DNA from 4 places in the Arthrobacter sp. UCD-GKA genome. Region 1 is predicted to be linked to each of the others. Evidence: riboswitches for the same ligand, from Rfam matches in the RefSeq annotation. Region 1 holds a riboswitch; each other region holds the start of a gene.

Region 1 (5,275 bases):
CGCCACCCCCGCTACTTCCGCAGAGCTTGACCGCCAGCTGGGCCTCAATGAGACCATCATGCGCACCAAGATCACCCGCCCGGAAGAGGCAAAGGTCGTTGCAGAGTAATTCTGCTCTTCGATCTTCGTAGAACAACACTTTAGGAGGCTCCAATGGCAGGCGAGACAGTCATTACGGTTATTGGTAATTTGACCGCTGACCCGGAACTGCGTTTCACCCCGTCAGGATCGGCCGTGGCGAACTTCACCATTGCATCGACCCCGCGAACCTTCGACCGCCAGACCAATGAATGGAAGGACGGCGACACGCTGTTCCTCCGTGCGTCGGTGTGGCGTGAGGCTGCCGAAAACGTCGCTGAGACGTTGACCAAGGGCATGCGCGTCATCGCCCAGGGCCGCCTCAAGTCGCGTTCCTACGAAACCAAGGAAGGCGAAAAGCGTAACGTCACCGAGCTCGAGGTCGATGAAATCGGCCCGTCGCTGCGTTACGCCTCCGCAAAGGTCACCCGTACCCAGCGCTCCGGCGGTGGCGGTGGTGGCTTTGGTGGTCAACAGCAGAACGCCGGCGCTAACGCCGGTGGATTCGGCGGCGGCAACCAAGGCGGCGGCGGTGGATTCGGCGGCGGCAACGCAGGCGGAAACACCGGTGGCGGCTGGAATGCACCCGCGGCCGATCCATGGGGAGCTCCTGCCGGAGGAAACAACGGCGGATGGGGCAACCCGGGTTCCGACGAACCACCTTTCTAAACAAATTTATTCACCATCCCGCAGAAAATTCTGCGGGCTCCACCTGATAAAGGAGCTCCACGATGGCTAAGGCTGAACTCCGTAAGCCCAAACCAAAGTCCAACCCCTTGAAGGCCGCTGACATCACTGTCATCGACTACAAGGACGTAGCATTGCTGCGCAAGTTCATTTCGGATCGCGGAAAGATCCGTGCCCGTCGCGTTACCGGCGTTTCCGTACAGGAACAGCGCAAGATCGCACAGGCCATCAAGAACGCGCGCGAAGTGGCATTGCTGCCTTACTCCGGCGCTGGCCGCGGCTAAGGAAGGTATACCAACATGGCAAAGCTCATTCTGACCCACGAAGTTACCGGCCTTGGTGCCGCAGGCGACGTCGTCGAGGTGAAGACCGGTTACGCACGTAACTACCTTCTCCCGCGCGCCTTCGCCATCACCTGGAGCAAGGGCGGTGAGAAGCAGGTTGAGTCGATCAAGGCCGCCCGTGCTGCTCGCGCCGTTGCTTCCCTGGAAGAAGCACAGGCACTTGCCGCTTCGATCTCGGCCAAGCCGGTCAAGCTGACCGTCAAGGCCGGCGCTACCGGTCGCCTCTTCGGCACCGTGAAGACCGAGGACATTGCCAAGGCTGTTGCAGCCGCTGGCTTGGGCTCGATCGACAAGCGCAACATCGAGATCAACGATCACATCAAGTCGACGGGTAACTACTCGGCGACCGTGCGTCTGCACACCGATGTCTCCGCGACCGTTGCACTGCAGGTTGTTGCCGCCAAGAAGTAATTTCTTGCGCATCCGCCGTCTTGGCTGACGGCAAACCACTGTGGACCCCGCCGTTGGCGGGGTCCACAGTGCTTTAAGGTCAGCCCCGGGCCCCAGTCCCCGCGGACCGGGCTGGCCGGGGTCTGGCGCATGGCCCCGGCGTCCCGTAGCTTTGCGGCAGGAAACCGCTGCCGACCGGTTCCGCAGTCCGACCCGGGCCACGGACCCTGCAGGCCGCTCCAACAGGAAGGCACGAGCATGAAACTGACACTGACCGAATTCGTGAGCTTGGACGGGGTCTGCCAGGGCCCCGGGGCTCCCGACGAAGACACCACCGACGGATTCACGCAGGGCGGATGGTTCGTCCCGCACATGGATGCGGGGTTCGTCGACCAGGCCGCGCAATGGCTGGCGCAGGCCGACGGGCTGCTGCTGGGCCGCCGCACCTACGAGGCCTTCGCACGGGACTGGCCGCAAATCACCGACCCGGACGACCCTTTCACCGCCCTGATGAATTCGCTGCCCAAGTACGTCGCTTCGCAGACGCTGGCCGAGGGAACCTGGAACCCGACGACGGTCCTCTCCGGCGACGTTGCCGCCCGGGTTGCGGAGCTCAAGGCACGGCCCGGCAGGGAACTGCAGATCCACGGCAGTGGCAGGCTCGCGGGATCGCTGCTCGCCGCGGGGCTGATCGACGAACTCCGGCTCGTGGTGGCTCCCGTCGTCCTGGGGCACGGCCGGAGGCTCTTCCCCGACGGCGGAGCGCCGGCGGGACTGCGGTTGGCCGACAGCAAGGCGACGGGAGGCGGTCTGGCCATCCTGGTCTATGAGAACTCCGGAATCCCGGACTATGCGACCTACACGGGTGCCTCGGACGTGGGCTGAACGGCCACCTGCCCCCAAGATCGCCCTCGGATGTCCGCATCGCGCCAGATGATCGCAGGATCTTCGATTCTTACGCTTCATGACCTCGTGTGTCGAAACAAACTTTGACGGAGTCGCAATATTTCTCCTAACGTTAGTGGTGAATCAAGAGCGTCAACGTTCAAGCCCTGGCTTGTTGGCCGGCAACCCTCTCACGGTGGTGGGGTGCTCCAGGTGATGATTCGGCCTACCGGAACCCCGGGGGCAAGTACCGCACACCTCGCTGTTCCATGCGTGCATTTCACGCAGCAGCGAAGGTGGGCCGAAGCCGAAGGATTGAGCACCATGACACTCACCTCTGACCTCACACCAGATACCCTGCGCAACGTCTTTGCCCAGCATCCATCCGGCATTGCCGCACTCTGCGCCATCGTCGACGGGCAGCCGCAGGGAATCGTGGCCTCGTCGTTCACGGTCGGCGTATCCATGGATCCGCCGCTGGTGATGTTCGCGGTCCAGAACACTTCGAAGACCTGGCCGCTGGTGCGCACCAGCGGGCGCATCGGCGTTTCGGTGCTCAGTGAAAAGAACGAGGGCGTCTGCCGACAGATCGCCTCCAAGTCCGGGGACCGCTTTGCCGGGCTTCGCCTGGATTCGACCGACGAGGGCGCACTGTTCCTGCATGACGCCACCCTGTGGCTCGACTGCTCGATCGAGCAGGAGATCCCGGCCGGCGATCATCACGTGGTGCTCCTGCGCGTGCACGGCCACCAGACGCACGACGAGACCAATCCTCCGTTGGTGTTCCACGGTTCGGCCTTCCGCCGCCTGGAGGCCCAGCAGCTGGTCTCCTGAAGGCCACCGAAACGCGAGGGCTCCCCGCCCGCCACCCCGAACCCATGATTCGGAGCGGTAGGCGGGGAGCCTTCTTCGTTGATGCGGTGTTCAGCCCTGCGGCTGGACATGGACCACGTCCATCATGTGCCGGTACCCGTCGCGGGCCAGCCGGGCCAGGACCTCGACATCGACATCGGCAAGCTTGTTTACGTACAGGCAGCCCGCTCCTCGCTTGTGCTTGCCGAGCTGAGCCAGGAGAGCCGGTGCCGTCGGTGCGTTGGTCAGCCCGTAGAGGGCCAAATTGGAGGAACGCGGTGAAAAGCCGATGGCGGCCGCATCTCCCTCTCGGCCGGACTCGTATTTGTAGTGATAGGTGCCGAAACCGACGATCGTCGGTCCCCACATGGTGGCGGTCCGGCCGCTGGCCTCTTCCATCATCTCCAGCAGGAGCTCGGCGTCAGCGCGCCGCGTCGGGTGTGGCACCGCCGCAATGAACTCGTGGGGATCAATGAGTGTCGGTGCGGTCTTGTTGGCGGCCATGCGGCCCAGTATGTCAGGGCTTGGTGATGTGCATCAATGCCCGTAATCCCCAGATCCGTGGCGAGCTCCGGCGTGTCTGTGGATAGCTTGTGGGTAACTCTGGAAACGGGGGTGGATTAACCGCGGAATCTCGGGGTTTTTGTATGTATAACCCACTTTTACGCCTGTGGAGGATGTGGATAACTAGTTTGTATCCACAGGTGTGGAATTGCATAAGCCCTAGTCAGAAGCCTGTAGTAATCAAATATCTTGTGTAATCCACAACGTTCTCCCCAGACTGTGCACACAACACGCCGCGAGGTTCACAGGTTATCCACACGCCTTGTGGATAACCGTGTTGGGTTTGGGGGAAAACAGGTCTATGGTGACAGTGTTCCCCACCTATTTCCACAGGTTCGTGGTGCCTTGCGGCACGTGTGAGCTTGGACCTAACGAATCGTCCGTGCTCCTTGAGACACTGGAAAGGTAATGAAGCGGAAAACCTGGGAACCCGCGCAGCTTGAAGGGAAAAGCCCGTGTCGCTAGCCAGCACCGAAACCAGCTCCGATTCACAAGGGTCGGACTATGGACGCACTCCACCACAGGACCTTGTAGCAGAGCAAAGCGTCTTGGGTGGCATGATGCTTTCCAAGGACGCCATCGCTGACTGCGTCGAGGTGTTGCGAGGCCTCGATTTCTATCGCCCGGCACACGAGGCAATCTACGAAGCCATCATCGACCTTTACGGCCGCGGGGAGCCCGCCGACGCCGTCACCGTCTCGGACCTGCTGACCAAGCGCGGCGAGATCACCCGCATTGGCGGCCCGGCCTACCTGCACACGCTCATCCAGTCGGTGCCCACCGCCGCCAACGCCGGCTTCTATGCCGAGATTGTCCGCGAACGCGCGGTCCTGCGCCGCCTGGTCGATGCCGGCACCAAGATCGTGCAGCTTGGCTACTCGCAGGACGGCGAGGTTGACGCCATCGTCAACGAGGCCCAGGCCGAGGTCTACAAGGTCGCCGAACGCCGCACCGCCGAAGACTACGTGCCGCTGCGCGACATCATCGAGGGCACCGTCGACGAGATCGAATCGGCCGGCAGCCGAGGCGAGGGCGTGATCGGTGTTCCCACCGGGATCTTTGAGCTCGACGAGCTGACCCAGGGCCTGCACGGCGGCCAGATGATCGTTATTGCTGCGCGCCCGGCCGTTGGCAAAAGTACGTTTGCATTGGATTTTGCCAGGTCAGCGTCCATTAAGAACAACATGACCTCCGTTTTCTTCTCCCTGGAAATGGGACGCAACGAAATCGCCATGCGCCTGCTGTCGGCCGAAGCGAGCATCGCGCTGCAGAACCTGCGCAAGGGCACGATCCAGGACGAAGAATGGTCGAAAATCGCCACCACGATGGGCAGGCTCAACGACGCCCCGCTGTTCATCGACGATTCGCCGAACATGTCGCTGATGGAAATCCGCGCCAAATGCCGCCGGCTCAAGCAGAAGCACGACCTCAAGCTCGTGGTGCTGGACTACCTGCAGCTGATGAGCTCCGGCAAG
Region 2 (5,275 bases), on a different contig from region 1:
GCCGGGACGTTGTCCTGGACCTCGGCCCGGGTCAACGGTTCGTCTAGTTTGATGCTCATGGTGTTCTCCGTTCGTTCCTAGGCCACAAGTGCGCGCGGTGCCCCGTGCGTTCCACTCTTGAGGATCCGCGGATCCAGCAGCGGGTAAAGCAGGTCGACCACCAGGTTCACCACGACGAATGCCGTGGCCGTGAGCAGCACGAGTCCCTGGACCAGGGCAACGTCCTGCGCCGTGACCGACTGCAGCACGACCTGGCCCAGGCCCGAGCGGGCGAACACCGTCTCGGTGATGACGGATCCGGCCAGCAGCGTTCCCACGGTGATCCCGCTGACGGTCATGGCCGGGGCCGCGGCGTTCTTCAGGGTGTGGCGGAAGAAGATCCACGACGGCGAGGCACCCTTGGCGCGCAGCACGTCGATGAACGGCTGGGCGTGCACGTTGTCCACGCTCTTGAGCAGCACCTGGGCGATCGGGGCGGAGACGTGGATGGCCAGCACGAGCACCGGAACGGCGATCGAGGCGAAGGACCCGTCCGGGAACAGCGACATGATTCCCAACTTGATGGACAGCACCTGCAACAGCACCAGGCCCAGCCAGAACACCGGGACCGCAGCGAAGAGCGGCGGCAGGTTGAGCACCACCCGCTTCAGCCACGTGTTGCGTGCCAATGTGGCCGCCGCGACCAGCGCCACCGCGAAGATGACCGCGGTGACGAAGGCGCTGGAGGCCAGCACCAGCGTCGAGCCGACGACGGCGCCGATGCGTTCGCCGACCGGCTGGCCCGAGGCCAGCGAGTATCCGAAGTCCCCGGTGAAGAGGCCGACCAGTTGGCTGAAGTACTGCACGATCAACGGCTGGTCGTAGCCGTACTGCGCCTTCATGGCGGCAATGGTTGCCGGGTCGGCCGCAGCATCGGCTGAAAGGAAAATCGTTACCGGGTCATTGGGCAGCAGCTGCACGGCCAGGAAGACCAAGGTGTAGGCAAGCCAAATGACGAGCAAGGCTTGTCCGATGCGTCGCGCGATGTATGCGGCCATGGTTGGCTACTTTCCGGTCTTCCAGGCGCCCTGGAAGATCGGGGCGGTGCCGGAGGTGAATTCGACGTGTGCGTCGGAGTTGCCGCCGTAGACCTGGACTTCGTCCCACAGGACGAGGGACAGGGCCTTTTCGGTGACCAGCTGGCGCTGTTCCTCGGCGACCAGTTCCTTGTGCTCCGATTCGCTGGTGGCGGCACGTTCCTTGGCGAAGAGTGCGTTGAGCTCGGTGTCGGCGTTCAGCGTCTGGGTGTTGTTGGCCGGCCCGAAGACCGGGCCCAGTCCGCCGTAGGCAAACTGGCGGGTTCCGAAGAACTCGATGTTCTTATCGATCATGGCCGTGGCCAAGAATGTGTTGTCGGCGGCGCGGTTGATGAGCTTGACGCCGATTTCGCGCCACTGCTGCTCGATCAATTCGAAGGCAGGCTTGATGACGACGGAGTTGTTCGAGCTGGTGATGGTGAGTTCCAGCTTCTTGCCGTCCTTCTCGCGGAAACCGTCGGCTCCCACGACCCAGCCTGCCTCGTCGAGCAGGGCCTCGGACTTTTCCGGGTTGTAGGCCAGGTCCGCGGACAGGTCGATGAATCCGGGTGCCGCGTGGTTCAGGACCGAGTCGGCGATGACGTAGCTGTCGGAAAGCACGGTGTCCTTGATGGACTGGCGGTCGATTCCGACCTGGAGCGCTTGGCGCACCTTGGCATCGGCGAGCTTGCCGCTGCTGATGCGCACCGCTGCCATGTTGGTTGTCAGGTCGACGCCCTGGGCCGGAAGGACCTGGTCGCCGCTGCTCTTGAGCGCCTGCTCGTCCACGGGCTGGAGTCCGCGCACCAGGTCGACCTGGCCGGTTTGCACGGCGCCGGCCCGGTGGGCGACCTCGGGCAGGTACTTCACCACGAGCTTGTCCAGGTATGCGGCACCCTGGTTGGGGGCCGTTTCCGGCGCCCACTTGTAGTCGGCGCGCTTGGCGAAGGTGACTTCCTCGTCGGTCTTCTCGGATTCAAAGACGAACGGGCCGGATCCGACGATCTTGGCGATCGCCGACTGTCCGGCGTTGTCCAGCTTCAGCGTTGCCGGGGAAACCAGGCCCGCGGTGACCGAGGAAGTGGCCCGCAGGAAGTTGGCGTCCGCTGCCTTGAGCGTGACCTTGACCTGGTTCTTGCCCACCACTTCGGAGGACTTGTAGGAGGAGAAGTCGACGTTCGGTGCGACCTGCGCGTCCTTGATTCCCAACCCGAGCGCGTCGAGGTTTTCCTTCACGGCCTTGGCATCGAGCGGAGTTCCGTCGGAGAACGTCACGCCGTCCCGGATGGTGAAGGTGATTTCCGTCTGGTCCTTGTTTGCCTCGAAGTCGGAGGCGATCCAGCCCACGAGCTTTCCCGATTCCGTGTCGAAATAGGTCAGGCGGTCCAGCACGCTGTTGAGGACGTTGGACTTCTCGTAGAAGCGTGCGGCCTGGGTCTGCCAGTTGTTGATCGGGGTGACCTCCGCATAGACGAAGGTTCCTCCTTGGACCGGCTTGGTGCTGACCGGGCCGGCCGCGTTGCCCGTTGTCTGGGCTCCGGCCCCGCACGCGCTCAGTGCAAGGGTGGCGACGGAAAGGACCGTAAGGATCTTGACGCTGAGGCTGGCGCGAATACGTCGCTTGGCCGGTGGGTTGGTGTTGCCCATGAGTATTTCCCTCTCGGTTCACCCGAGGAACGCCGCGACATGGCTGGTCCATCGGATACCGCGTGTGGCATGACGGTATTCGGTGGACCGCGCAGAGTTTGGCTATCTCCATCGGTCCTGGCGGTAGCACCGGCTCCCCGTGACGGGAGTGGTTGCTGCGACGTCAACGAGCCAGGTCTCTCAGTCGCTCTGGATGGTGTGTGCCCGCAAGCGGCTGGTTGCCGGCTTCGAACACTTCAAGTGTGTTGCAGGATCTTCGATATGACCAAGGAGATGGACCCCGCGGTGAAACAAACCGACGCAATGGGTCGAGTTTGAGGATAAATCGCTTCACGCAGTGTCACAAGACCGATTGTGAAGCTTCGATTTTCGGCTGCTTGCGTCATCATCGCGTCATATTGATAATGACGCGCTGGACTCGGCGGCACTTCAGCGTCCGGCAAGACGCATTGCCGAGCACAACGGCCGAGTCTGGCAGTCCCCGGCGTCCCCAGGCTTTGCGTCCACGGCCACGGGGAACACCGAAGGATCCGTTCTGGCACCTCAAGGCCGCAAGATGAGCGACCCCGCCTGATCGCAAGGTTTTCCGGCGTTTGCCCAGGACTTTACGCTTAGGCCCCCCGTAATCGTAAAGTCCCATGCTTGGCCACCGCTTACGAGCAGCGGCCCAACGTATGCCAGTGCGCCCCGAACATGGTTGGATCGGTTCATGAAAAGCACGTTGTCGCAGCGCGCCAGGCATCGCAGGTTGCGCGTTCTGGGCATGCTCGCCGGCGGGGTCGCCGCCACGGCACTGACCGGCCTCCTGGGAGCCTGGGTTTATGCTCCGGCTGTTGGCTGGACAGTCGCCGCGCTGATTTATAACGCCTGGGTGTGGATCACCATTGCCCCCATGGACCATGCCCGCACCGCGGCCCACGCACAGGAGGAAGACCCGGGTTTCCAGACCACGGACCTGCTGATCCTCTTCGCGGCCATCGGTTCCCTGGCCGCGGTCGTGATGGTGATGGCCGGCAGCAGGGACCTTGCGGTAGGCGCCAGGTTGCCGTTGGCGCTGTTGGCACTGACCTGCACCGCGATGTCGTGGTTGATGGTCCATACGCTCTACACGCTGCACTACGCCATGATCTATTACGGCGGCACACCCGGCGGCATCGAATTCAACCAGGACGAGCGCCCGCAATACACGGACGTCGCCTACATGGCATTCAGCGTGGGCATGACCTACCAGGTCTCGGACACCAGCATCACCACGCGCGAAATGCGCTCGGCAGTCTTGCGCCACAGCCTGCTGGCTTTCCTTTTTGGCACCGGCATCCTGGCCACCACCATCAACCTGGTGGTCAGCCTGGCGGCTTAAATGACGTGGGGAGGCGACACACCATAGGTGCGCCGCCTCCCCAACCGGCAGGGGCAATCCCTTGCTATTGCCTACTTGACCTCGGCGTTCGAGAACCGGTAGTTTGCCGCGCGGTGCGAGTCCTGCACGCGGTCGCCCTTGCCGAAGAGCTTGTTGCGCAGCGTGCCCTCGACGTATTCGGTCGGGTAGGCGCCTCGGGCCTGCAGCTCGGGAACGATGAACTCCACGATGTCCTCGAAGGTCCCCGGGGTGATGGCGTAGGCCAGGTTGAACCCGTCCACGTCGGTGTCCTCGACCCACTCGATGAGCTTGTCGGCAACCTCGGTCGGCGAGCCGACGGTGATCGGTCCGAAGCCGCCAACGCCCACCCACTCGGCAAGCTGGCGGATCGTCCACGGCTTGCCCGAATCCCCGCTGGCCTGCTGGAACATCGCCACGGAGGACTGGATGGCGTTGGACTTCACGTTGTCGCCGATGACGTCGTCCGGGCCGTAGGTGGACAGGTCGACGCCCATCCACCCGGAGATCAGTGCAAGGGCGCCGTCGATGTCGGCGTAGGACTTGTAGTCCTCGAACTTGGCTTGCGCGGCGGCGGAATCCACGTCCGTGATGATGGTCTGCATGGTGTAGATGCGCACGTCGTGGCGTCCACGGCCGGCCGCCTCGGCGGCGTCGCGGATCTTGGTGACCGTGGCCTTGAGCATGTCCTTGGTGGGGCAGGTGACGAAGACTGCCTCGGCATTTGCCGCGGCGAACTTCATGCCGCGCGAGGAGGTTCCGGCCTGGAAGATCACCGGGGTGCGCTGCGGGCTGGGCTCGGTGATGGCGATGCCCGGAACCTTGAAGTACTTGCCCTCGTGGTTGATGTCGTGGACCTTGGACGGGTCGGTGAAGACGCCGCGCTCGGCGTCGCGAACCACTGCGTCTTCTTCCCAGGAACCCTCGAGCAGCTTGTACACGACCTCGAGGTATTCGTCGGCGTGGTTGTAGCGCTCGTCGTGCTCAAGCTGGTCTGCCTGGCCCATGTTCCGGGCGGCGGAGGGCAGGTAGCCGGTCACCACGTTCCAACCGATGCGGCCCTTGGTCAGGTGGTCCAGGGTCGCCAGGCGGCGGGAGAAAGGATACGGGTGTTCGTAGGAGGTGCTGGCGGTGACGCCGAAGCCGAGGTTCTCGGTCACGGCGGCCATCGCGGAGACAAGCATGAGCGGGTCGT
Region 3 (5,275 bases), on a different contig from region 1:
TTCCATCAGCGAGAGCTGGCTGGGCGCCGTCCCCACGGCCGCCGAGAGATCGTCGAGGGTCATCGCCTTGGCCTTGCGCAGGTGGCGAATTCGCCGTCCCAGGGAAATGAGGTCCAGCTCTTCGGCGTCTTCCGGGGACAGGATGCTCTTTTCCGGCGCTGCGGGCCGGTTCCATGTGGGGGTGCTCACATTTTCAGGGTACGCGAAGAAACGGGGATCTTCCCAGCATTTTTCCCGATCGGGAGGTGAAGTAAACGCCAAAAGGCAGGTTTCGGGCAATTCTTGTCGCGGGCCACCTGCCGGAACGGCGTTCCGCGAGCCACCCCCAATGCGTCCGGGTCCCGCGCGGTGGACGGGCGGTTCCGCGCTGCCGGCGGCCGCGGATTTTTGCCTCGCGGTTCCTCCGGCCGATGCCACTCCGCTGGGATGTCGGGCCACCGTACGGACCCCGGAGGGGGTTGCGGCGGCCCTTCCGCACTGACAGCATGAAACCGGTGAGCGCACTTGCGAAATACCTCGAAGCCTACGACGACCAGCTCCGTACGGACGCCGAGACACCCAGCGCGATCCGGGTCGACCTGCTGGGCCCCCTGCGACTGGTGACTTTCGCCGGCGGGCGTGGTTTCATCACCTACCGCGACCTGGGGGACCTGGACGGGCGCCGCATCGCGGCACTCGTTGGCCAGGCGCTGGACCACTTCCGCGCCGATCCCGATATCACCCGCGTCGAGTGGAAGAGCCGCGGCCACGACCGCGCCCCGGGGTTGCACGAGGCGTTGCTGGTGCACGGCTTCCTGCCCGACGAGCCCGAGTCGATCATGATCGGGGCCCTCGCGGGCCTGTGCACCGACGTCCCCATGCCCGCAGGGGTGGCGTTGCGGCGGATCAGCAGCGATGCCGATGTCCGCGCCATGAGCGCGATGGCCCAGGAAGCCTTCGGCGACCCCGCCAAGACCCGGCTTGCCGAAGCACTCATCTCGCGCCTGGCGCGCAACGACGGCATGGAGCTGTGGGTCGCCGAAACCGACGGGCGCATGGTTGGCGCCGGCCGGCTCGAGCCCGTGCCGAACACCGACTTCGCGGGCTTCTGGGGCGGTGCCACCCTCGCGGCTTACCGCGGGCGCGGCATCTACCGTGCGCTGACGGCAGCCCGGGCCCGCTCGGCACTGGCGGCGGGCAAGACGCTGGCCCACAGCGATTCGACGGAGTATTCCAGGCCCATCCTGGAACGCTCCGGCATGCTCAAGGTCTCGACAACCACGCCCTACAACTGGTCGCGCTAAGCCCGAAGACCCGCCGCCCGACTACGCCTTTTTCGACGCCCCGATGGCCCAGACCCGCGGCAGCACCGAACCGTTGACCGCGTGGTCCCCGACCAGCCTGGCCTTGTAGACCCAGGGGTTGTGGTTGCCGGCCGTGCGGGCGTTGCGCCAGTGCCGGTCCAGGTTCTTGGCGGTGCTGGTGGCCGATGCCGCCAGCGCGTCAAAGGCGTGGGTCACCGCGTTGAGCACCAGCGGGGTGAGTGCCACTTGGGCCTGCGCCGAGGCAAGTTCCGCGGCATCGTTGGCTGCCTCATCCTCCTGCTCGGTGACATCCCCGGAGTGGAGCGCGACGGCGGTTTCGTAGGCACGCTGCAGGGAAGCGGCCACGCGTTCCACCGCTCCGGAAGCGACGAAGGCCGCGGCAGACACCTCTCCGACGATTTGCAGCAACTGCGGATCCTGCCCCGCCACCTCGGCGGCCGCGTGGCTGAAGGTGCGCTTGCGCGCGGCAAGCTCCGCGGCGAACTCGCGTTCCACGGCGCGCGCCGTTCCGGCCAGCACCGCGAGCAGCACCTGCTGGTAGAACGCCGTCTGGTACTTGAACCGGGTGTCGAATTCGATGAGGTTCTCGGCGGAAACGACGGCATCGGTGAACGTGGAGGTTCCGGTGCCGGTGGTGCGCTGGCCGAATCCGTCCCAGTCGTCCGCGAGCTGCACGCCGGGCTGGTGGGCGTTGATCGCCGCGATGACCCTGGTTCCGGTGTCCGTGCGCTGGGCGTAGGTGTCGATCCAGTCGGCGTAGATCGACCCGGTCGAGTAGTACTTGGTCCCGTTGACCACGAACCCGCCGTTGCCATCCGGGGTGACCTTGGTGTTCACCTCGCCCACGGTGACGGTCCCGATCTCGGTCCAGGAGTTGCCGACCAGCTCGCCGGCGGCGAAGCGCGCCAGCCAGATGTCGCGTTCCGCGCCGGGTGCGGCAACGAGCCGGTCCTCCACGAAGGCGAAGTGCGCGCGCAGCGCCTGGGTGATGTTGGGGTCCGCCGCCGCAAGTTCGGTCAGCAGCTCGAAGAGCTCGGGCAGTGTGGCCCCTGCCCCGCCGTGGGATTCGGGCACGCGCACCGCGCCGAACCCGGCAGCGGCCAACCCCGCTACCTGTTCGCGGGGAAGAGAGTGGCTGCTGTCGCGCTCCGAGGCACCGGCGGCAATCTGTTCGAAGAGCGGTGCGAAGCGTGCCGAGAGCTCTTCTAGCCGGCTGCGGTTCAGATACGTTGTGGTCATGGCTTGGCTCCTGGTCGTGTCGGCAAATCGATCGAAGTGGTTGGGATTCCGGTGTGAGGCGCGAACCTACAGGCACCTTCGGCGTTGGGGATGGAATTCGACATGAACGCCTCCCAGCGGGCACTGCACTGCCGGCCGAAGGGGAAGTTGCGCGATCTCCATCGATCCTGGCGGAAGCACTATCCACTCATTGCTGAGTGGATTTGCTGCGGCGTCGACAAGCCAGGTCTCTCGGCCGCTCTGGATGGGTACCCCTTGATTCAAGCAGCCGACATGATCCGGCGGAACCCGTCCGTCACATGCGGACCAAACACGGACATCTGGGGTCACATGGGGCATTTCCCGCGTCCCGGGTCCTGCCCCGGCGGACATTCGCCAGGGGCAACGCGTCATCAACCGCAAGAAACCTTGATCTTTCGACACCAGCGTGGAACGGCGCCAGTCATGTGCATCGGATGCGGGTCCCCAGGGAACGTGCACTTCGACAGCCAAAAGATGTTGTCGGATTTCCTGCCCCGGGCCGGGGAAGAAAACTAGAATTGAGGTACCGACAAAGGACCCGGTGATGACGATGAAAAAGATATTCTCCCGCCCGGAAAGCGTCCAGGGCAGGACTCCACGGATGGGACCGGCATCCCTGCATGGTTCGGCGTCAAGCCCCGGCCTTCCGAATCTCGCCGGTGCCCAGATCCCCGGCCCTGGCACCAAGCATCTGCTTTACGGCGAGGACGGACGGCTGTCCGACGAGGCCGCGGGCCCTTGGGAGCTCGAGGGACATTTGGGCTCCCGCGGCGGGGTTCGCCGTTTTCTGGGCCGGTTGTTCGGACGCTGAGAGCGCGGCCAGGAATCCGGTCTACAGAATCCCTGTCGTATTCGATCAACCCAAGCGCAGGAATCCACCTTCATGGTTTCCTGCGCTTGGTGTTTTCCTCGACTCGTCACGAAGTCATCCCCTGCTTCACCCGTCTGGTTACATATAGCAAGGGAACGAGTGGGGAAGGTGGCGAGCGCCTACGTGGCCAAGGAATCCGCTGTCGAGGCCGGGACGATACCCGACCCGGTGCTCAGGTCCATCGGCTTCCTGGCATTTTTTGACCGCTTCGCCACCCCGCCGATGCTCGTCGCCCTGGCCACGGTCACCGAACTCACCCTGGCCCAGGCAGTCCAGCTGGTTGCCGCCTATTCGCTGTTCTACGCGCTTGGACAACCGCTCTGGGGCTTGCTCAGCGACCGATTCGGCCGGTTGGCGGTGCTGCGGCTGGCGCTGGCCGGGGCCGCGGTCGGAGCCGTCACGAGCACCTTGTTCATGGCATACCTGCCGTTGCTCGTGGTCCGTTCAATCACCGGTTTCATGTTCGGCGCGCTCTATCCGACCCTGCTGACGCTGCTGGGCGACACCCGGAAGGGGACGGACCGCGCACGGGGACTCTCGGACCTGCAGATCTATTCCTCACTCGGGGCAACCTTGGCCACCTTGGGTGCCGGAGCCGTTGCAACCTTTGTGGATTGGCGGTTGGTCTTCGGGCTTCCCGCCCTCGGGGCCGCGGCAATACTGGTGGCGCTGGCAAGGGTGGAAGCTCCTCCGGCGGTGCGAGGCCGGTTCCGGCTGCGGCGAGCCTTCACTCCCGCCGCGGTTGGCCTCTATGCCATTGCCCTGCTGGAAGGCACAGTGTTGCTCGGCGCCCTGACCTACATCGTGCCGGCGCTGCAGCACGCCGGCGTGGGCATCGGGTTGGCCGGGCTGTTGGCCACCGGCTATGCAGTCGGCGTCATTCTCGGGGCACGCGCGATGAAGGTCCTGGTGCATCGCTTCTCCCGGACCCGGCTGATCCTTGCCGGCGGCGCGGTGTTGGCGCTGGCCTGCGGGATCTCCATGCTCTGGCCGGTCCCGGCGGTGGTCACCGTGACGGCGACCCTGATAGGCGTGGCCAACGCGGTCATGCACTCGTCCATGCAGGGCTGGGCCACGGACGTGGCACCGCAGGCCCGCGCGACGACGGTATCGCTGTTCGCCGCATCGCTGTTCCTGGGCGGCTCGCTAGGAAACTTTGCCACGGCAACACTGGCCGAGGCAGGTTCCTATGCCGCTATCTTCGGATTCGGCCTGCTGGCCAGCGTGGTGCTGACAATCGCCGCGACGATCGGCCATGCCGCATGGACCCGCCGACACGCGAATCGCACAACCCCGGGATAACCACCGCGGGGATTTCCGGGGTTTCGCCCAGTGCCCGTTACCGAGGTTCCCTGCCCGCAAGCTCCGGCGTCAGGCGCGAGGTGTCGGCGCCAGCATGAATTCGCGTGCCGCTCGGATCTGTTCCGCGGTGGGCCGGATGCCCGTGTAGAGCACGAATTGCTCCACGGCCTGCAATGTTGAAACATCGACGCCTGTCACGACCGGCTTTCCCGCAGTGCGTGCCGCGCAAATCAACTGCGTTTCCGTCGGGACGGCAACCACGTCAAACACCGCCTGCGCGGTGGCCACTTGCTCCGGCGAGAACGGCATCTGGTCCGCCTCCGCGCCGCCCGCCATCCCGATAGGGGTGACATTGACCAACAATTCCGCGCTTTCGGCGGCTTCGGGCGCCCACGTGAAGCCGTAGGTCTCGGCCAGGTCCCGTCCTGCCGCCTCGTTGCGGGCCACCACCACGACGTCGCCAAACCCGGAGTGCGCCAGCGCCGCCACCACTGCCTTGGCCATCCCGCCGGAGCCCCGCACCACGGTCCGCAGTGCA
Region 4 (5,275 bases), on a different contig from region 1:
GCGGTGTTGTAGATCGGCACGGTCATGGGTCGGTGTTCTCCCGCCGGGGAGTACCCGGCGTGGATTTCGGTGGTGGCGTGGTGCCAGGAGCTGGAGGCCATGATCGTGCCTTTCGGGCCGGGGAGGAAGAAGTGCGTGTTATGGGATGGTGCGCGGGTGCGGCACCGATTTCCCCGGTGCCGCACCCGCATAGCTGCGTGCAGGCTAGACCGTGGCACCCAGGGTGGCGCGGGCGGCGACGGCGGCGGAAACCAGGTTGGCCAGAGAGGCCTCGGTCTCGGCGTAGCCGCGGGTCTTCAGGCCGCAGTCCGGGTTGATCCACAGGGCCTTGGGATCCAGCGAACCCAGGGCGATGTCGATGAGCTCGGCGACTTCCTCGGTGGAGGGAACGCGCGGGGAGTGGATGTCGTACACGCCCGGGCCGATGCCGCGGGAGTAGCCGTAGCTGGTCAGATCCGCGGTGACCTCCATGCGGGAGCGGGCGGCCTCGATCGAGGTGACATCGGCATCGAGCGCGTCGATGGCCTCGATGATTTCGCCGAATTCCGAGTAGCACAGGTGGGTGTGGATCTGGGTGGCATCCACCGCGCCGGCGGTGGCCAGGCGGAAGGCATCCACGCTCCAGCCCAGGTACTTGGGCTGGTCCGCGGCGCGCAGAGGCAGCAGCTCGCGCAGCGCCGGCTCGTCGACCTGGATGATGGAAATCCCGGCGGCCTGCAGGTCCGCGATCTCATCCCGCAGCGCCAGGGCCACCTGGTTGGCGGAGGTGGCCAGCGGCGCATCGTCGCGGATGAAGCTCCAGGCCAGGATGGTGACCGGTCCGGTGAGCATTCCCTTGAGCGGCTTGGTGGTCAGCGAGGCGGCGTAGGAGATCCACGGGACGGTGAAGGCCGCCGGGCGGGAGACATCCCCCCAGAGGATCGAGGGGCGGGTGGCCCGGGATCCGTAGGACTGCACCCAGCCGTTCTCGGTCTCGGAGAAGCCGTCGAAGTTCTCGGCGAAGTACTGGACCATGTCGTTGCGCTCGGCCTCGCCGTGCACCAGCACATCCAGGCCCAGGCGTTCCTGCAGCTCGACCACCCGGTTGATTTCCTCCTTGAGGAAGCCCTCGTATCCGGCGTCATCCAGGGTGCCGGCCTTGTGGGCGGCGCGGGCGGCGCGGACCTGGGTGGTCTGCGGGAAGGATCCGATGGTGGTGGTCGGCAGCGGCGGCAGCTCCAGGGCGGCCTCCTGGGCGGCCTTGCGGGTCTGCGCATCGGAGCGGGAGAAGTCGGCGGTGGTCAGGTTGGCCAGGCGCTCGCGCACCGCGGCGACGGTGATCCCGGCGAATCCGGCACGGTGGGCGATGGCAGACTCGGCGGCCGAGAGCTGCGCGGCGATCGCCGATTCGCCCTCGAAAATGCCCTTGGCCAGGGCGATGACCTCGGCGACCTTCTGGTTGGCGAAGGCGAGCCATTCGGGAAGGTGGGCCGGAAGGTTTGCTTCCAGGGCGACGTCGTGCGGGACGTGCTGCAGCGAGGTGGCGGTGCCCACGGCCAGGGTGCCGTCGGCCTTCTCGACCTCGGTGCGCAGCGACTTGAGGATCTCCAGCGAGGCGGAGAGGTTGTTGCGCCAGATGTTGCGCGAATCCACGATGCCGGCCACGAGCGTGGAACCGGCTAGGTCGCCGAGGAATTCGGCGGTGGGCAGCGCGCCGCGGACCACATCGGCGTGCACGGCCTCGACGCCGGCGCGGGCCAGCAGGCCCTGGGTGGTACCCGGGCGGGCGGGATCCCCGGCGGTGCCGTAGCCGAAGGTGACCAGCAGCGCCGGGCGCGCAGTGGCGATTGCCAGCTTGGTGTAGACGGATTCGGCGAGCGCGCCGGGGACCGCCAGTTCGGCGCCGCGGTCGGTGACCAGGCCCGGCTCGTCCAGCTGCACCCACGGTGCGCCGGCGGCGGACAGCTCGGCGAGGATCTTCGCGTAGGCTGCCACGACCTCATCGATACGGGCCAGCGGGTCGAAGCCCGGAGCTGCGCCGTCCTCGGCCTTGGCCAGCAGCAGGTAGCTGATGGGGCCGACCAGTGTGGGGCGGATGGTGGTGCCGTTGGCGGCGTGCGCCGTGAAGGATTCGACCAGTGCGGTGGCGTTGGCCCTGATCGGGGTGGTCTCGCCGATTTCCGGGACCAGGTAGTGGTAGTTGGTGTCGAACCACTTGGTCATTTCCTGCGGGGCGCGGGATTCGTCGCCGCGGGCCAGGACGAAGGAGGCGGCGGTGTCGATGGCGCCGTTGGCGTCGGCCAGGTCGGCAAAGCGGGTGGGCAGGGCCGAGAGGGCGAGGGTGGCGTCCAGGACCTGGTCGTAGTAGGCGAAGTCGCCGGGCAGCGAGGCATCGTCGGGCTTCAGGCCCAGTGCGGCAAGCCTGGAAAGGTTCGCCTTCTGCAGCTGCAGGGCAGCGGCGTGCAGCGTGGCCTCGTCGGTCTTTTGGGCCCAGTGGGCCTCGAGGGCCTTTTTCAGTTCGCGGTTCGGCCCGATGCGCGGGTAGCCGAGGATGGAGGCGGCGGGGAAGATTGGCTTCGACATGGTGTTTCTCCTTGGTGTTGTTGACGTTGCTGAAAGCTGGAAAGACGGTGCCGGTCAGACCGCTGCGCGGGTGGCCCAGGCGTTGGTGAGGGTGGCGCGGGTCCGTGGCAGTTCGAGCTGCTCGATCACGTCGAGGGAGCCGCGGTGGTCGTTGAAGGTGTAGAGGTGCACGCCCGGTGCCCCGTCGTCGAAGGCCCTGCGGGCCAGGTTGACGGCGGCGTCCACGCCGATGCGGTGGCGTTCGGCCTCCGAGCTTGCGGTTTCCAGGGCGTGGGCCAGGATCGGATCCGGGGCAATCCCCGTCATCGACGCCAGCCGGTTCAGGCGCCGCAGCGAGTTCAGCGGGATGACCCCGGGGATCACCGGGATGGTGACCCCGGCCCGGCGGGCGGACTCCACGAGGTGTGTGTATTCCGCGGGCTGGAAGTACACCTGGGTGATGGCGTAGTTGGCCCCGGAGCGTTCCTTGGCCAGCAGCACCTCCACGTCATGCTCGAAGGACGGGGATTCGGGGTGCCGGATGGGGTAGGCGGCAACGCCCACGCCCAGCCGCCCGCCGGCCAGTGCTGCCGAGTGCTCGGCCTCCACCTCCCGGATCAGTTCGATCAGGTATCGGGCGAAGGGGAATTCCCCGCGCCATTGATGCGGCTCGGTGGGCAGGTCCCCGCGCAGGGCCAGCACGCCCCGGACCCCGAGGGAGATGAAGTGGCGAATCAGGTTCTGCAGCGATTCGCGGCTCTCCCCCACACAGGTCAGGTGCGCCAGCGGACGCAGCCGGGTGTTTTGGATGAGGTGCTCGATCAGTTCCAGGGACGCGTTGCGGCGGGCAGGGGACCCCGAGTACGTCACCGACACATAGTCGGGATCCGTGGACTCCAATGCGGAGATGGTGTTGAAAACACCCTCGGAGGCATCGCGGTTCACCGGCGGGTACAGCTCGTAGGACAGTGACGGCGGTGCCGTCGTCGGTGCAATGCTCATTGAAATTACTCCTCGTCGACACGAGGGAGGCCTCAAGGCTCGCCACAAAAGCCCCAGGCACCCGTCACGGGTTTCCTGCGGCGATGTGAGTGAACGCTGAAAGCGGCTCCATCGCTTCTGGCCTTAGCACCCTCGCCGATCGGATTCCCCGGAAGGGGAATTCCATCGGGCGATGGTTGCTGCGGCGTCAACGAGCCAGATCTCTCAGCCGCTCTTGATGGTTGATGTATCCATCTTGGGCCTGCCGAAACCACTGATGCAAGGGCCCTGCCGGCCAGGCTGTCACGAATGGTTAAAGCACTTCACATGACCCCGCAGCGTCATTTTCGCTCGCCGTGGGGGTCACATTGTTACGGGAGGAAATTCGACTGCTTCCCTTGAATTTCAAGGATTTTTGCATCGGGCATGACGACCGGGGAATTTCCGTGAAGCTTCCGTGACGTCCCGCGGCACTGCCAGCGGGAGCAGTGCCGGGGGCCGCAGGCGATGGCAAGCGGCGGCCGGGCTACCGCATTCGGGCTATGAGGCAGCCGCCGGCGGGGTTCATTTGCCGGGCGCGGCAGGACCTCTGGATGGGCAGGAGGGGGTGCGTGCGGAACGGCTCGGGCGCCGTGGCCGGCGACCCGGTCCGCGCCTTGGTTTGGCGCGGGGCGGAGTCAGGAGGTTTCGTCCGCCAGGAGCTTGCGCATCTTCTCCCCGGTCGGGGTTCCGGGCACCGGCACGTACATCACAAGGTGCAGTTCCGGGGCGTCGGAGGGCACCAGTCGGTGCTGCTCAAAGACCAGCTCGCCGGCCGCCGGGTGCAGGAACACGCGCTGCCGGGAGGCAAAGCGCTCCACGCCGCGGTCGGCCCAGAGCTTGGCGAATTGTTCGCTGGCTTCTCCCAGTCGCTTCAGCAGTGTTGTGTGGGCGGCCGATCCCAGGCGGGCACCGGCCTCGGCACGGAACTCGGCGACAAAGTGCCGCGAGGTTTCTTCCCAGTCGGGCAGCATCTGGCGCAGGTACGGATCGGTGAAAATCAGCCAGAGCAGGTTCCGGTCCTCCGGGCCCACCGCGCCGATGCGCGTGTAGAGGCCCGCGTAGGCGCGGTTCCAGCCGGCGATGCCCCAGTCCGGGGCGACGGCGAACGCCGGGAAGTCAAAGGCGTCGAGCAGCCGTTGCAGGTGGTCCGGTGCCTGCTCGATCGCCATGACCTCGGTGGCGGGGACGGGGGTGTATCCGCCCAGGGCCAGCAGGTACGCCGTTTCGGCCGAGGTCAGGGTGAGCACGCGGGCGATGGATTCGAGCACCTGGCGGGAGGCGTTGATGTCCCGCCCCTGTTCGAGCCAGGTGTACCAAGTGACGCTGACCGCGGCGAAGGCGGCGATCTCCTCCCGGCGCAGGCCCAGCGTGCGGTTGCGCCCGATCGGCGGCAGCCCCAGTTCCGCGCGGACAAGGTTGCCGCGCCTGTCGCGCAGGAACTGCCCCAGCTCCCGCCTGCGTTCATCGTTCATTCGTCTAAATCTATCACTGCCACTACTAGTATTAGGAGCGTCTTCCGCCGCGCGGACGGTGCTGGTTGACTTGGATCATGCCTGAATTACGTTCACGAACAGTCACCCATGGCCGCAACATGGTCGGAGCACGCGCGCTGCTCCGCGCCGCCGGCGTCAAGGGCTCCGACTTCGGAAAGCCGATCATTGCCGTCGCCAACAGCTTCACCGAATTCGTCCCCGGCCACACCCACCTCCAG

The links. Region 1 has a riboswitch for S-adenosylmethionine ahead of BLJ79_RS05415 (flavin reductase family protein). Riboswitches for the same ligand answer to the same signal wherever they lie in the genome.
Region 2: linked by a shared signal. The riboswitch ahead of BLJ79_RS10400 (ABC transporter substrate-binding protein) and the one ahead of BLJ79_RS05415 (flavin reductase family protein) in region 1 are both predicted to bind S-adenosylmethionine.
Region 3: linked by a shared signal. The riboswitch ahead of BLJ79_RS10765 (acyl-CoA dehydrogenase family protein) and the one ahead of BLJ79_RS05415 (flavin reductase family protein) in region 1 are both predicted to bind S-adenosylmethionine.
Region 4: linked by a shared signal. The riboswitch ahead of BLJ79_RS16970 (methylenetetrahydrofolate reductase) and the one ahead of BLJ79_RS05415 (flavin reductase family protein) in region 1 are both predicted to bind S-adenosylmethionine.

What each region holds. Positions count from the first base shown of each region.
Region 1 covers NZ_MOLR01000003.1:75,855-81,129, forward strand. Annotated here, with positions in the region: gene rpsF (30S ribosomal protein S6) at 1-109, shown strand, start outside; gene BLJ79_RS05395 (single-stranded DNA-binding protein) at 154-747, shown strand; gene rpsR (30S ribosomal protein S18) at 810-1,049, shown strand; gene rplI (50S ribosomal protein L9) at 1,065-1,520, shown strand; gene BLJ79_RS05410 (dihydrofolate reductase family protein) at 1,758-2,384, shown strand; SAM riboswitch class IV at 2,527-2,640, shown strand; gene BLJ79_RS05415 (flavin reductase family protein) at 2,709-3,218, shown strand; gene BLJ79_RS05420 (DUF1801 domain-containing protein) at 3,309-3,740, opposite strand; gene dnaB (replicative DNA helicase) at 4,256-5,275, shown strand, end outside.
Region 2 covers NZ_MOLR01000005.1:162,827-168,101, reverse strand. Annotated here, with positions in the region: gene BLJ79_RS10410 (ABC transporter permease) at 1-59, opposite strand, end outside; gene BLJ79_RS10405 (ABC transporter permease) at 78-1,037, opposite strand; gene BLJ79_RS10400 (ABC transporter substrate-binding protein) at 1,044-2,702, opposite strand; SAM riboswitch class I at 2,808-2,902, opposite strand; gene BLJ79_RS10395 (DUF1345 domain-containing protein) at 3,412-4,062, shown strand; gene BLJ79_RS10390 (LLM class flavin-dependent oxidoreductase) at 4,134-5,275, opposite strand, start outside.
Region 3 covers NZ_MOLR01000005.1:258,515-263,789, reverse strand. Annotated here, with positions in the region: gene BLJ79_RS10775 (helix-turn-helix transcriptional regulator) at 1-189, opposite strand, end outside; gene BLJ79_RS10770 (GNAT family N-acetyltransferase) at 486-1,283, shown strand; gene BLJ79_RS10765 (acyl-CoA dehydrogenase family protein) at 1,305-2,543, opposite strand; SAM riboswitch class I at 2,699-2,794, opposite strand; gene BLJ79_RS10760 (MFS transporter) at 3,535-4,737, shown strand; gene BLJ79_RS10755 (shikimate 5-dehydrogenase) at 4,807-5,275, opposite strand, start outside.
Region 4 covers NZ_MOLR01000010.1:71,217-76,491, forward strand. Annotated here, with positions in the region: gene BLJ79_RS16960 (O-acetylhomoserine aminocarboxypropyltransferase/cysteine synthase family protein) at 1-101, opposite strand, end outside; gene metE (5-methyltetrahydropteroyltriglutamate--homocysteine S-methyltransferase) at 205-2,562, opposite strand; gene BLJ79_RS16970 (methylenetetrahydrofolate reductase) at 2,617-3,543, opposite strand; SAM riboswitch class I at 3,649-3,767, opposite strand; gene BLJ79_RS16975 (helix-turn-helix transcriptional regulator) at 4,200-5,036, opposite strand; gene ilvD (dihydroxy-acid dehydratase) at 5,114-5,275, shown strand, end outside.